Linked DNA regions of Cryptosporangium arvum DSM 44712. The protein of the gene in region 2 interacts with the protein of the main gene of each other region in a pairwise test. Links are inferred from orthologs where the notes say so. Each region holds a gene or a part of one and is shown on either strand. Other genes may lie near its edges.

Region 1 (7,409 bases), 3.8 Mb from region 2 along the record:
GACCACCAGTTCCGGGGTGGTGGGGTCGTCGGAGGGCCAGCCGGGGAAGTCGAAGACCGCGATCATGTGCTGCATCGGGTAGTCGGGCGGGTCCGGGCACTCCCGGACGGGCTCGCCGTCGACGAGGAACGTCGCTCGGGTGGGGGTCCAGTCGACGGCGTAGGTGTGGAACTCGGAGACGTCGATCGGGAGGCGGGGGGCGGCGAAGTCCTCGCGGGTGTGCGGGTCGCGGAACGCGTGCAGCCCCATGCCGACCTCGGCCGAGACGCCGGGCTCGACCGCCTTGCCGAACACCTCGGCGACGCAGATCTCGGCGCAGTGCGCGGGGTCGTCCTCGAAACCCACCATCCACCACGCCGCCATCGAGCGGGGGGTGAGCACCATCCGGGCCCGCATCTCCAGGTAGCCGTGGTGCGGCAAACTTCCCCGGAACAGCGGCTGCGCCTCGCGGACGCGGAGCCCGGGGCGGTAGGGCTGCTGGCCGACGGTGCTCCCGGCCGGTCCGGAGAAGTTGCCCGACTGCACCGCGGACACCCGGAGCGGGGGCTCGTGGTCGCCGTCGCACCACACTGCCTGCTCCGGCGGCACGGACAGCCGCAGACACGAGTCACGCACCTCGTACGTGGCGCGGGTGGCCGCTCGGGAGCTCCAGGCCGGCAGGTAGTGCGGCAGCCAGGTGCCGGTGTCGAGCGTGGTGCCGTCGAACTCGTCAGACACCGGAGGCCTCCCGGAGAGTCCGCAGGTGGTGCTCGGCCTGCGGGTCTCCGGCGTCGACCGCCCGCTGGTACCAGCGTTCGGCCTCGGCGCGTTCGCCGCGCTCCGAGTGGAGCACCGCGAGGTTGTTCATCGCGCCCGAGAACCCGGCGCGGGCCGCTCGGCGCAGCCACCTCTCGCCGGCCCGCTCGTCGCCCGCGGCCAGCGCGAGCTGGGCCAGCGACCCCATCGCGTACGCGTTGTCGTGCCGGGCCGCCTGCTCCAGCCAGTGGAGGCCCTCCGGGTCGCGCTCGTCGTGGAGGAGCAGGCCGAGCAGGTACATCGACTCGGCGTGCCCGGCCTCGGCGGCCCGCCGCCACCACGGCCGGGCGTCGCCGGGACGACCGGCGTCGTCGAGCAGGGCACCGAGCCCGCACCAGGCGTCCGGGGTGGCGGACGCGTCGGCGCGGGCCTCGGCCGCGGTGACGACCGCGTCGGCCTGCTCGGTGTCGCCCCGGTCGCGGTACAGGCGGCGCAGCGCGAGCGCCGCGGTCAGGTCACCGGCCTCGGCGGCCGCGCGCAGCCCGGGCTCGGCCCGCGCCCGGAGCTCGGTCGCCTTCGCGAGCTGCCCCCGCCTGGTGTGCACGGCGGCGAGGTTCAGCGCCGCCTCGGGCACGCCGGCGTCGGCGGCCCGACGCAGCCACTGGAGGCCTTCGATGGTCTTCCCGGCGCGGATCCGCTGCTTGCCGAGCTCGTTGCAGGCGGGGCCGTGACCGGCCACGGCGGCCTGCTCGAACAGCGACACCGACGGCAGCTCGTGCCCGAGCAGATCGAGCCGCCGCCCCTCCCGGTACAGCTCGTCCGGACTCCGACGCCGCCAGCGAAACATGCGCCAAGTATGCCGTCGGCTACTCGAGGCCGGGGTAGGACGCGTGTACGTCGCCGCCGAAGAGCTGCCAGTAGAACGCGTTCATCGTCGCGGCGGCGGGCGCGCGCCGGGCGAGGATCGAGGCGACGACCGGAGGCAGGTCGCCGGGAAGGTGCCCGGCCGCGCACCGCCGCACGGTGACCGTCCAGATGGAGCAGTTCGCGGTCGCGCAGGAACGCCGCGGTTTCGATCAACTGCCGCTCGACGACCTCCGCCTTCCCGACCGGGTCCTCGCGGAGCCATTCGGACAACGCCATCGGGAGGTGCTCGAAGAACAGGACGAGGCTCCACGAGGCGTCCGCGAGGGCCTCCAGACGAGTGCGCGCGGCCGGCGAGCCGCCGAGGCGGGCCACCGCCGCGTCCACGTCCGCGAACTCCGGCGCCACCGGCGCGCGGCCCGGCAGGACCCGCCAGCCGTGGAGCACCGGGAAGGCGCGGGTCCGGCCGGTGCGGACCGCGTCGGTGACGACCTGGTTCGCCGCCAGCTCGCGCCACGCACCGAACCCGGGGCTGCCGATGCCGTACTGGCAGAACGTCGGGAGGCCGAACAGGTTCCCGGTGTCGCCGGGGCGCGCCCGCTCCCGGTCGGTCAACGGGATCCGTTTGGCGAACACCCGGACGCCGTCGAGCCGGAGCGTCGTCGAGGAGAGCGACGAGTTCCGCATCGCTGTACCCGATCTCCACGGAGCCGAGCATGGTAAGACGCTTCGCCGCCGCTGTCCACCCGAGCCCGACCGCCGTTCAGGGGCACCGGCCGACGCACACTGTCCCGGGGGAACACGTGGGGAAACGGAGGGGGATCCCGTGCTGGGGGAACGGTGTGCGGAGACGGTGCTGATCGGACGGGACCGGGAGCTGGGGGCGCTCCGGTCGCTGCTGGAGCGCACGGCGGCCGGTCGGCTGACGCTGGCGGTCGTGGAGGGCGCGCCGGGCGCCGGCAAGACACGGCTGCTGCAGGAGTTCGTCCGGATCGCGCGGCGGCGTGGGGCGTCGACCGCGCGGGAGACCGACTGGATCGACGGCAGCGGCATGTGGCGGATCGTCGCGTCCGGACGCGGCGACGGGCCGTCCGGACCGGGGGTGGGGACCGGGCCGCGGCTGCTCACCTGTGAGCATCCGCAGTGGATCCACCCGCGGGTCTGGCCCGAGCTGGAGGCGATCGCGCGTACGGTCCCGCTCCTGGTGGTGCTGACGCGACGCACCGGGGCGAGCGGGCCCGAGCTCGCCGACCCGCACCGGCTGGTGCTCGGGCCGCTGTCGGGGCCGGCGGTGAGCGCGTTGCTCGGGACGCTCGTCGGCGCGGTTCCGGACGCCGAGTTGCGTTCGCTCGCGGAGGTGGCCGGCGGCAACCCGCAGGCGCTCGAGGACCTGGTGACCGGCCTCCGCGAGGAAGCTCTGCTGGGGCTGCCCGCCCCGGCCCGGCTGCCCGCCAGGACCCGCGCACGGCTCGACGCGACGCTCGCGGGTCTGTCGCCGACGGCACGGCACCTGGTGCAGGTGGCGTCGACCCTCGGAGTGCGGTTCGACGTGCGCGAGCTGGCCGGTCGGCTGCACCGCAGCGCCGCGTCGCTGGTGCCTGCCGTGCACGAGGCGATCACGTCGGGGCTGGTGGTGGGCGTCGAGGACGCGCTGCGGTTCCGGCACGAACTGGTGCGGGCGGCGGCCGAGGAGTCGCTGCCCCGCCCGGTGCGCCGCGCCCTCCGGGACGAACGCGCACCGGCTCGCCGGGCCGACCCGGCGACGGGTCGAGGCTGGGACGGACTGAGCGAACCCGAGCGGCGGGTCGCGGCGCTCGCGGGCTGCGGGCTGACGAATCAGCAGATCGCGCGGCGGATCGAGCGGTCCCCGCACACCGTGAACTTCCACCTGCGCCAGGTCTTCCGGAAGCTCGGCGTCGCCTCGCGGACCGAACTCGCCCACACCTACGCCGCCAGCGCGCTCAGCACCTGATCGGTGGTCGGCGTCACCGCGCAGCGGCGGGCGGCGTACCACAGCGCCCATCGGTGTTCCTCGGCGCTGAAGTCGGCGACGGCGTCGGCCACGAGGAACGGCTGGACGTCGTACGCGTAGGCGTCGGCCGCGGTGAGCAGGCAACCGATGTGGGCGAACACGCCGCAGACGATCAGCTGGTCACGCCCGGCGGCGGCCAGGTCGGCCGCGAGCGTCGTCCGGTGGAACGCACTGTAGCGGTGCTTGATCAGCACCGCGTCGCCCGGCGCGGGCGCCACGGTCGGCTCGATCGCGCGGTCCCCGGCGTCGTCGGCCATGCCTGCGCCCCACACGTCGTGCAGCAGCCCGCGGTCGGTGCGGGACATGCGGCCGGGCTGGGCGCTGTGCACGACCGGTATCCCGCGGGCGGCCGCGGCGTCCTTGAGCCGCCGGACGTTCGCCAGCAGCTCGACCGTCGGCGAGCGGCCGGGTGGGAGGAACCCGAGGAAGTAGCCCTGCATGTCGTGCACGAGCAGCACCGCTCGCGCCGGGTCGGGCCGCCAGCCGGCCGGGCCGGCGCTCAGCTCGGCCGCGGTCGGCATCGGGTACGGATCGATCGCCGGGATCGGCACGGGACCTCCTAGGCGCGGAGCGCGGCTCCGCCGTCGACGTACAGGTCGTGCATCGTGATGTGGCGGGCCCGGTCGGAGGCGAGAAAGACCACCGCGTCGGCGACGTCCGACGCCTCCGCGAGCCGTCCGAGCGGAATGCCGACGCGGTGCCGGTCCGGCGCGCCGCGCAGCGTGGCCTCGCGGTCGGCCGGGCCGGTCCACATGTCACGCAGCATCGGTGTGTCGGTCGAGCCCGGGGCCACCACGTTGCACCGGATCCCGAACTCGGCGAGCTCGAGCCCGAGGCAGCGCGTGAAGTGGGCCGCAGCCGCTTTGGAGGCCGCGTAGGCCGCCATCCCGCTGCGGGGCACGCCGGCGGCGTTGGAGGCGACGGTGACGATCGCGCCGCGGCGGCGGGGCACCATCCGCCGGGCGACGGCCCGGCTGACCCGGAACACTCCCCCGGCGTTGACGTCGAACACCCGGGCCCACTCGTCGTCGCCCAGGTCCACCGCCGGGCCGGTCGCGAGCACGCCGGCCACGTTCACCAGCACGTCGATCGCCCCGACCCGCGCCTCGATCCGGTCCACCGCCCGGTCGACGGCGGCGGGGTCCCGGACGTCGAGGGTCACCGCCGCCGGGGCCTGCAGGTCGGCCGGTACGACCCGGCACCCTTCGGCGGTCAACGCGGTCACCACCGCCGCCCCGATCCCGCCCGCGGCCCCGGTGACCAGCGCCACCGTGCCCTCCAGCCCGGTGCTCACCGGTCACCCCCGGCGGCCAGCCGCTGGTCCCGGGCGCGCTGCTCCGGACCGTCCGGGAGGTGGTTGTCGATGCCCGCACGCCGCACCGCCTCGGCCAGGGCGGTCGCGCGAGGAGTGCGCTCCGCGTCGTAGCGGGCCAGCGCGGCGTCGATCGACGGTGCCGCCGCCAGGCACGAGGCCAGCGCGTCGGCGTCGAGCAGCGCCTGGGACGCGCCCTGGGCCAGGTAGGGCAGCATCGGGTGGGCGGCGTCCCCGACCAGCGCCACCCGTCCCGCGACCCGGCGGGGCAGCGGCGCCCGGTCGCACAGCTCGTGCCGCACCGGCGCCCGGCCCCGGGCCAGCAGTTCCCGGACGTCGGCGTGCCAGGCGTCGAACGAGGACCCGACGGCCACGACGTTGAGCACGCCGGGCGCGATCGGGTAGCTGACGCAGTGCTGACCGGGCCCCAGCCAGACGCGGACCCGCGGCGGATCGGGCCACGGGGCCCGCACCAGCACGCGCCGGGCGAACACGCCGGACGTCCGTACCTCGTCCGCCGCCACCGCCCGACGCACCACCGACCGCAACCCGTCGGCCCCGACGACCAGGTCGGCCGGGACGCTGCGGCCACTCGACAGGTGGACCGCGTCGGACACCCCCACGCAGCGCGCGCGGCGCACCGGGACACCGGCTCCCAGCGCGCGATGCAGATCCGCGCGGCGCATCGCGGCGTACGGTGCCTCGAGCGGCGTCCGGGCGATCAGCGCGCCGGAGTCCCAGCGGCGCAGCTCCCGGAACGCCGGCCGCACCGCGAACGACAGGTCGACGCCCCACCGCTCCAGCAGCCGCACCGCGGCCGGCCCGAGCTGGAGGCCGTACCCGGACGGCGGGGAGCCCTGCTCCAGCACGACGCACGGCACGCCGAGCGCGCGGGCCGTGGCCAGCCCGGCGATTCCTCCACCCACCACGACGATCCTCATCAGTAGTACCGCAGGGCGGTGTCCCAGTCCTCGCCCGGACCGAACAGCGACCGTGGTTTCAGCACGTCCGACCACGCGGTCAGCCGGGCGACCGGCACCAGGCCGCCCGGCGGGACCGCGGTCACCCGGACGTCGCCGATCGCGGCGGTCAGGTCCGCGCAGGCGGCCGCCCGGTACCGGTCGGCGACCTCGATCTGCAGTTCCAGCCGCTCCCCGGTCCGCGCGCGCCAGAACAGCACGCCGTACTCGGCCGGCAGCGAGAACACGTGGTCGTCCAGCTCGGCTTCGGTCAGTGCGCCGGAACGACCGAGCACCCGGACGTCGGGCAGCCACCAGCCGCACGCGCAGTCGCGGTAGGACACCTCGACCTCGTCCTCGATCGCGTAGCGCAGCAACGGCATCGCCTCCCGGTAGAGCGGCGTGACGACGAGCCGACCCCGCCCGGCCGGGGTGATCTCCCCGGTGACCGGGTCGTGGACCTCGCACACCACCCGGTCGGCCCACAGGTGCAGCCGTCCTTCCGGGCAGGCCCCGGCCAGGCTCCCGGCTTCGGTCGCGCCGTACTCCTCGACGACCGGCACCCCCCACAGCTCCTCGATCCGGGCCCGGCGGGCCCGGCCGAGCCGGTCACCGCCGACGAACAACGCACGCAGCGCGGGGAAATCGTGGGCCGGCGAGTACCCGGCCAGCCGCGCGGCCGCCGCCCAGAGCAGCGTCTCGGTCGCCAGCGACCAGGTGACCGTCACGTCGAGGTCGTGCAGCACCCGCACCAGCCGGGCGTAGGGCATCGCCAGCGACCGGTTGTCGGCCGGCACCACGGTCGCGCCGGCGCGGCGGGCGGCCGCGTGCGCCAGGTGCCCGGTGATCATCAGCGCGTACGGCGTCCGCACCAGGAACGTGTCGTCGGCGCGGAGGCCCACGTGCTTGCGCGCGTAGCGGCTCGCGAGGTCGTCCCAGTCGGCGTCGGTGTAGTACGACGCGGTGGGCGAACCGGTGCTGCCGCTGGACTCGTGATAGGTCGCCAGTGCGGCGCGCTCGACCGCCAGCAGGCCGAACGGGTAGGCGTCGCGGAGGTCGGCTTTGGTCGTGAGCGGCGCGTCGGCGAGCGTCGGCGGCACGCCCCGGGCGGCGTAGAACGGCGACTTCGACGCGGACGTGAGCACCGCGTCCAGCCGCGGGCGCTGGAGCCGGGCCAGCTCCTCGAACGAGGACCAGTCCCCGAGTGCGGGCAGGGTCATGACTCCCCCAGTAAGCGGCGGGCGTTGGTGTCGGTGACCGCGCGGTAGGTCGGGCGGTCGAGGTCGAGGGCCGCGAGTTTGACCAGCTCGACGCGGGGATCCTGGAGCGGGTACTCGGTACCGAACAGCACCCGGCCGGGCCCGAGGCGGGCCAGCGCCAGGCGCGCGACGGCGGTGAACGCGCCGGAGAGTTCGGCGGCGACGTTCGGGTGCGGCGCGAGGACCGCGAGGCCGCGCGCGTCGAGGCCGGTGGAGCCGCAGTGGCCGAACACGAAGTCGACGCGCGG
Region 2 (7,260 bases):
CCGTCGTGACGCTCATGCACCCGCGCCAGGACGTCACACACCACGCGCTCGTGCCTCACGTGCTCGCGTCCGGCCGCGCCGTCTGGACGCAGGGGTCACGCTCGCCGAACAACGACCTGAATCTGCTGCACGAACAGGCTGTTCTCGACTTCGCGGCCGGCCAGGTGTTCCTGCGTGAACGCGGGTTCGAACAGATCGTCACCCTCGGGCACTCCGGTGGTGCCACCCTGGCGGCGTTCTACTGCCAGCAGGCGGCGCTCGCTCCGGGTCAGCGTCTCGCGACCGCGCCGTCCGGCCGCCCGGTCGCGCTGAACGACGCGACGATGCCGCTACCCGACGGCGCCGTGTTCCTCGCGCCGCACCCCGGGCAGGGCGCCCTGCTCCAGAGGGTCATCGATCCCTCGGTCGTGGACGAGAACGACCCACTCGCCGTCGATCCCTCGCTGGATCCGTTCGCGGTAGCCAACGGCTTCCGCGAGGCACCCGTGTCGGCGGAGTACGAGCCGGAGTTCATCGCGCGCTACCGCGCGGCGCAGGCGGCTCGGGTGCGACGGATCGATGCCGCCGCTGCGGCCCTCGTCGCTGAAGGCCGGGCCGCCAACCGCGCGTTCAAGCGCTCGGGCGACGCGGGGGAGCGGCGCCGTGCTCTGGCGCCGCGAATCGTCACGGTGCACCGCACCGACGCCGACCTGCGCAATGTCGACCTCTCGATCGATCCGAACGCCCGCCCGTACGGCTCGCTGTTCGGCCGTCGGCCCGATCTCACCAACTTCGGGTTGGTCGGGTTCGGCCGGATGTCCACCGCCGAGGCGTGGATGTCGACGTGGAGCACCACCACCACGAACGCGGACTTCCTACGGTGCGCACCCGGCGTCACGGTGCCGACGCTGCTGCTGGAATTCACCGGCGACCAGGCGTCGTTCCCGTCCGACATCGCGGCGTTCGCGACGGCGCTCGGTGCCTCTGACCTCACCGTCGATGCGGTCCCGGGCACCCACTTCGGCCGCGAGCTGACCGCTGGCGCCCCGTCAGGCAACGAACTCGCCTCCGCGGTGATCCACCAGTGGCTGGCCGCCCGCTTCCCCGCCTGACCGCGCTCCTCCCCACAATGACCCCGTACTGCCCGCAGTGCCCGCGCCGCGCCGGCTCGGCCTCGGTGGCGCACGGCATCAGCGTCGCTGCGCGCACTTGCTCGGCTTGGCGAGGTCCGCGGTCTCTCGCGAAGCGACCACGTGCTGATCGGCCGGCCTGACCCGGGGGCCGAGTCGGACCGCGTGGGCGGCGGGCACGAGTACCGGAGCAGGTGCTCCACCGGCTTCCTCACGCCCAGAGGCTGGGCTGCTTCGAGTGGGCTGGGCTGCTTCGATTGGGCCGGGCTGCTTCGAGTGGGCCGGCGCAGTCTCCCCGTGCGATGAGGGCCGGGCCTTCGGGCGCGGGTGGTCTGCCGGTTCTCGGGTCCGCTTAGGCGGAGCGGCGGAGGTACATCTCGAAGACAGCGTCCAGGACCGGGCGGCGGTCGGACCCTACGAGCCGGCCGCGGACAGCCACCAGGGCTCGCTCCGGACCGCGAGGGGTGACCTCTTCGACCACCAACGAGCCGGTCAACGTCGAACCGTCGGTCACCGGAGCGGTCAGTTCGATCGAGCGGATCCGCCGCCCGGCGATGACGTCCCAATGCTGGTAGGCACCGAGCACCGCGAGGCGCTGCAACACCCCGAGCGTGTGCAACCCGCTCGCGATCACCTCGCCGAAATAGCTCTCGGCTGCGGCGGACGGGTCGACGTGGAAGCTCTGCGGATCCCACTGCCGGGCGAACTCCACGATCTCGTCCGCCGTGACGGTGTAGCTCCCGAGATCGATCTCGAGCCCGACCACGAGGTCCTCGGCCCGGAGCAGCGCCACCCCGCCTCCTCCGCCTCGAATCAGTCGATCAAGTCGACCCGGTCAACGCGCCCGCTCACGAGCGCCGCGGCCGCGAACTCGGACCAGCGCCGGTTGACCCGAGCAACCACGACGCTAGCAGTCTCCCGGCGGACACGTTCTCCCACGTCGAACAGCGTGAGGACCGCCTCCCGGTCATCATCGGCGACCAGCACGACCGGTCCCGAGGAGCCTCGGACGCGCGCGAACAACGCCTCGGCGGCCGGGCCCCACGCATCGGCACATCCCACGTGCAGCGGAGCGTTGTCCGGTGCGCTGCCGGCCGCGTCGGCGGTGGTGGGCACGCCTGCGGTGGTGGGTATGGCTGTGGAGCGGGCCCTCGGGTGGCGGCTCAGTACCCACGGGGCTCGATCGGAGTCGGGGACGTCGGCGGGGTCGCAACCGGCGTACTGCGCCAACCCGGCTCGCACGACGTCGGGGGCGAGTGCGCCGAACCGGTCGAGCGTGACCTTCCCGGCGCGCGTCATGTAGGCGATCAGCAACTCCTCGACCGGTAGGTCGAGCCGGTCGGGAAAGGACTCCCACCAGCGCATGCTGCGGTGCGCGGTGGCCTGCAGGTGCTCGACGGCGGGCCGGCGCTCCTGCTCGAACTGCCGCAGCGCGACCGGGAGGTCGTCGGCCTCGTCGAGCGCGCGGACCAGCGCGATGCCGTCTTCCATCGCGAGCTTCGTGCCGGACCCGATCGAATAGTGCGCGGTGTGCACCGCGTCGCCGAGGAGGACGACGTTGCCGTCGTGCCAACGGGCGCACGTGACCGTGCGGAACCGCAGCCAGCGGGTGCGGTTGCCGATGAGCGGATGGCCCTGCAACTCGTCGTGGAACGCCTTCGCGAGGTAGCCGAGAGAGTGCTCGTCGCTGGCGTCGAGCGCCGTCTGCTCGGTGGAGACGTCGAAGCCGGCGCGGCGCCAGGTGTCTTCGTCGGTCTCGACCAGGAACGTGCTGCGGTCGGCCCGGTAGGGGTAGGCGTGCGCGACGAACGTGCCGAACTCGGTGGTGACCGGCCGGAACACGGCGCTGGGCAGCGCGAAGTCGGTGCCGGCCCACAGGTACAGACCGCGGTGGGTGGAGATCTCCGGACCGAACCCGGCCGTGCGGGTCGCGCTGTTGACGCCGTCGGCGGCGATGACGAGGTCGGCGTCGAGATCGGCGGCCGACACGCGGGCCCCGGAGTGGATCCGCACGCCGGCCGCCTCGGCGTGCCGCCGGAGGATGTCGAGCAGGGTGGACCGGCCGATCGCGATCAGGTTGCCGACCGGCAGCGTCACTTTCCGGTCGCCGACGGCCATCGCCATGTCGTGCGCCCAGGCGTTGTCGACGATCTCGGCGAAGCTGGCCGGGTCGGCGGCGTCGAGGTTGCGCTGCGTACGGGTCGCGAGCCCGACGCCGAAGCCGAACGTCTGGCCGGGGGGACTCTGCTCGTAGACCTCGACCGAACACCCCGGACGGCTCAGCTTCAGGAGCCTGGCGACGTACAGACCGCCGGGGCCTCCGCCGAGTACGGCGACGGATCGCAGGTTCACGGCGACTCCTTGTCGGACGACTGATCCGACATCACTGTAAGTCCGTTCGACGTTTGCGTCAATCTTTTGACATCAGCGTTCGACAACGCTAAGTTGGGGACCATGAGCAGCACCGATGAGCTGGTTCGATACCCCGCCGAGGTCGGCGCGCGCTATCGAGCCGCGGGCGCGTGGGGCACACGGTCGCTCGCCGCGGAGTTCCGGGCCGTCGCGGACCGCGTTCCCGATCGGGAGGCCGTCGTGGCCCCCGACGGCCGGCTCTCGTATCGCGAACTCGACGAGCGGGCCGATCGGCTGGCGCTCGGTCTCGCCGAGCTGGGCCTGCGGCCGGGCGGCCGGGTCGTGCTGCAGATCGGCAACCGGCTGATGTCCGTCGTGGCTTGGTACGGCTTGCTCAAGGCCGGTCTGGTGCCGATCTGCTCGCTTCCGGCTCATCGCGAGCACGAGATCTCCGGCGTCAACCGGAAGACGGGCGCGGTGGCGCACCTGGTCGAGGCGGGCGGCCGGTTCGACCTGGTGGAGTTCGCGCGGCGGCAGCGCATCGGCGTGCCGCTGACGATCGGCGCGGCGGACGGGCCCAACCGCCTCGAAGACCTCATCGACCGCTCGGACCCCGCGGCCGCCCGAGCGGCGGTCGACCGGATCCAGGCCGAGATCCACCCCGACGACGTCGCGGTCTTCCAGCTCTCCGGCGGCACCACCGGCGTCCCGAAGATCATCCCGCGTCTGCACGCCGAGTACTGGTACAACGCACGGGCCTACGCGGAGGCGTCCGGGTGGGACGAAACCACCCGCAACGGTCACCTCATCCCCGTCATCCACAACGCGGGCATTGTGTGCGGGGTCCACGCACCGCACAGCGTGGGCGGCTGCACCCTGCTGACCTCGCCGGCGCTCGACCAGGCGCTGCCGATGCTGGCCGCCGAAGGGGTCACCGACGTCCTGTTCGGCCACGGCCACTACGGCGCGGTCGGCCACCCGGTCTTCCCACGGCTCGTGCCGAGCTTGCGGCGCGTCGTGCTCTCCGGTGCGAAGGTGCCGCTGCCGCTGTTCGAAGCCCTCGAAGCACACGGGCTGTGGGCCGGTCAGCTGTTCGGCATGGGGGAGGGGTTCTTCGCGCTCAGCAGTGCCGAGGCCCCGCGCGAGGCCCGCCTCACCACGGTCGGCACGCCGATCTCGCCCCTCGACGAGTTCCGGGTGCTCGACCCCTCCTCCGAGGACGAGGTTCCCGACGGTGAGGTGGGTGAACTCGCCTGCCGAGGGCCGTACACGCTGCGCGGTTACTTCGACGCACCTGACGTCAACAAGGTCGCATTCACCTCCGACGGTTTCTACCGCACCGGGGATCTAGTCGCCGTGCGGACGTTCGGTCGTGAACGTGCCCTGTCGGTGGAGGGACGGATCAAGGACGTCATCAACCGGGGTGGAGAGAAGATCAGCGCCGAGGAGGTGGAGGTGCTGCTGTTGCGGCACCCGGGGATCCGGGAAGCGGCGATCGTCGCGATGCCCGACGAGCGTCTCGGTGAGCGGGCCTGCGCCTACTTGGTGCCCACCGAGGGCCGGCTGACGCTGCCGGATCTGCAGGAGCACCTCGCCGCCCTCGGTGTGGCGAAGTTCAAGTGGCCCGAGCGGCTCGAATGGGTTCCGGCACTGCCGAAAACGGCGGTGGGCAAGCTCGACAAGAAACTCCTCCACCGCCAGATCGCGGCGAAACTACTCGAGAGCTAGCCCGGCCCGGCCCCAGAGCTACGGCCGGCCCGAGAGCTACGGCCGGCCCGAGAGCGACGGCCGGCCCGAGAGCGACGGCCGGCCCGCGAGCAATGGCCGGCCCGTTCGAGAGCCAGACCAGGCCCGCCCGACAGAACGAACCGCGACCACCCAACTCACCGAGCAACGGCACCGGACAACCCCGCTCGCACCGCCGCGGACACCTCGGCGAGGGCCGCGGCTGAATCGTCGAACGGATGCCGGAGAAATTCATGGATCATGCCGTCGTAGCGCGAAACCCGCACCGGCACCCCGGCCGCGGCCAACCGCTCGCCGTACAGCTCACCCTCGTCCCGGAGCGCGTCGTACTCCGCCGTGAGGATGAACGCCGGCGGCAACCCGCGAAGATCCTCCTCCAACACCGGCGACACTAGCGGATCGAGCTTGTCCTCCTCCCCGCGCAGATAATGATCCATGAACCACGACTGAGCCTCCCGGCTGACGTTGCCGTACTTCCCGGCGAACCGGGTGATCGAGTAGTTCGTGCGCCGGAAGTCCAGATCCGGATAGATCAGCAGCTGGAACGCGATGGGCAGCACACCCCGGGCCTTCAGCGTCACCACCGCGGCGAGGTTGCCGCCCGCGCTGTCGCCGGCCACCGCGAGCCGGGCCGGGTCGACGTCGAGTTCGCGGGCGTTGGTGGCGACCCACCGGGTCGCGGCGAAGCCCGCCTCGATCGCGGCCGGGAACCGGTGCTCGGGTGCGAGGGGATAGTCGACCGACACGACGACGCAGCCGGACCCGGTGGTCAGGGCGCGGGCGAGGCCGTCGTGGGAGTCGAGGTCGCCGAGCACGTAACCGCCGCCGTGGAAGAACACCACGACCGGGAGCGGGCCCGGACCGGCCGGGCGGTAGATCCGCACCGGGGTGCCGTCCGCCGTCACCCGGTCGCTGACGTCGGCGACGGGCTCCGCCGGGAGTGTCGACGCCAAGCGACGCGCACCGGCCCGCGCCTGCTCCGGTGTCACGGTGTGCAGACCGGCGAACCCGATACCGGCGAGCCGATCGAGATGATCCTGAACCTGTGGGTGCAAGGGCATGCCCCCACCCTCTGACTTGAACTACGCTTCAAGTCAATGACCAAAATGGATATCGCCGAAGTCGCCGCGAGCACCGGGCTGACCGCGTCGGCGCTGCGGTTCTACGAGCGGCAAGGGCTGATCGAGTCGAGCGGGCGCAACGGGCTGCGTCGCACGTTCGATCCCGGTGTGCTCGACCGGATCACGTTCATCGGCTGTGCCCGCGCGGCCGGTTTCACGCTGGCCCAGATCGGTCGCTTCCTCGTCGCGACGCCCGGCGACGACGAGTTGCGCGCACGGATGGCCGAGAAGGCGCGCGAGCTCGAACAGGACATCGACCGGCTGACCCGGATGCGCGACAGCCTGCGCCACGCCGCCACCTGTACCCACGCGCCCCTGGTGGAGTGTCCGGAGTTCAAATCCCGGATGACGTAGTGCAACAGTTCGTCGGCTCCCGTGCGTCCCGGTTGTGAACTCACGGGGAACGGGGACGGTGCCGATGGGCCGCGCGGCCGACGACGAAGCGTTCGAAGCCTTCGTCAACCAACGCAGCCGGGCGCTCCTGCGGTACGGCTTCCTGCTGGCCGGGGATCCCCACACCGCCGCCGACCTGGTGCAGGAAGCGCTGCTGCGCCTCCGGGACGCCTGGGAACACGGCCGCGGCCAGGAGCATCCCGACGCCTACGTCCGCACCACGATGTACCGGCTCCACATCAGCTGGTGGCGCCGGCTGCGCCGCGAACACGTCAGCGAACGGGTCCCGGACACCGCGGTGATCGACCCGGGTCTGCGCCGGGTCGAGGACGACACCGGCCTCTGGCCGGCCTTACGGACGCTCGGCCGGCGGCAGCGTGCCGTGCTCGTCCTGCGCTACTACGAAGGCCTGGACGACGACCGGATAGCCGAGTTGCTCGGCATCAGCAGGGTCACCGTCCGCACCCAGGCGATGCGCGGTCTGCGCACCCTGCGCGAGCAGCTGACCGAAGAAACCGTCCCCACCGGCCCGAGGAGGA

What was found.
Region 1: the proteins of CRYAR_RS11505 (region 2) and CRYAR_RS28720 interact in binary tests that used the Escherichia coli proteins (3 or more experiments, as listed by UniProt). The link is inferred for Cryptosporangium arvum DSM 44712 from one-to-one orthologs.

The regions. Positions count from the first base shown.
Region 1 is NZ_KK073874.1:6,263,031-6,270,439, forward strand. What follows is about bases 3,059-6,057. They hold CRYAR_RS28720 (2,3-dihydro-2,3-dihydroxybenzoate dehydrogenase), read right to left. Parts: upstream 4,926-6,057; coding sequence 4,191-4,925; downstream 3,059-4,190. Other genes in these bases: CRYAR_RS49190 (helix-turn-helix transcriptional regulator), read left to right, coding at 3,059-3,571; CRYAR_RS28715 (isochorismatase family protein), read right to left, coding at 3,544-4,182; CRYAR_RS28725 (FAD-dependent monooxygenase), read right to left, coding at 4,922-5,884; CRYAR_RS28730 (phenylacetate--CoA ligase family protein), read right to left, coding at 5,884-6,057. Outside these bases: CRYAR_RS28695 (glycoside hydrolase family 16 protein), read right to left, coding at 1-717; CRYAR_RS43790 (tetratricopeptide repeat protein), read right to left, coding at 710-1,582; CRYAR_RS49185 (hypothetical protein), read right to left, coding at 1,602-1,757; more of CRYAR_RS49190, read left to right, coding at 2,453-3,058; more of CRYAR_RS28730, read right to left, coding at 6,058-7,122; CRYAR_RS28735 (amidohydrolase family protein), read right to left, coding at 7,119-7,409. UniProt on the Escherichia coli protein: Involved in the biosynthesis of the siderophore enterobactin (enterochelin), which is a macrocyclic trimeric lactone of N-(2,3-dihydroxybenzoyl)-serine.
Region 2 is NZ_KK073874.1:2,457,876-2,465,135, forward strand. Bases 3,027-5,876 are described here. They hold CRYAR_RS11505 ((2,3-dihydroxybenzoyl)adenylate synthase), read left to right. Parts: upstream 3,027-3,563; coding sequence 3,564-5,189; downstream 5,190-5,876. Other genes in these bases: CRYAR_RS11500 (FAD-dependent monooxygenase), read right to left, coding at 3,027-3,461; CRYAR_RS11510 (alpha/beta hydrolase), read right to left, coding at 5,345-5,876. Outside these bases: CRYAR_RS11490 (alpha/beta hydrolase family protein), read left to right, coding at 1-1,091; CRYAR_RS11495 (MaoC/PaaZ C-terminal domain-containing protein), read right to left, coding at 1,462-1,902; more of CRYAR_RS11500, read right to left, coding at 1,923-3,026; more of CRYAR_RS11510, read right to left, coding at 5,877-6,268; CRYAR_RS11515 (MerR family transcriptional regulator), read left to right, coding at 6,305-6,682; CRYAR_RS11520 (SigE family RNA polymerase sigma factor), read left to right, coding at 6,747-7,260. UniProt on the Escherichia coli protein: Involved in the biosynthesis of the siderophore enterobactin (enterochelin), which is a macrocyclic trimeric lactone of N-(2,3-dihydroxybenzoyl)-serine.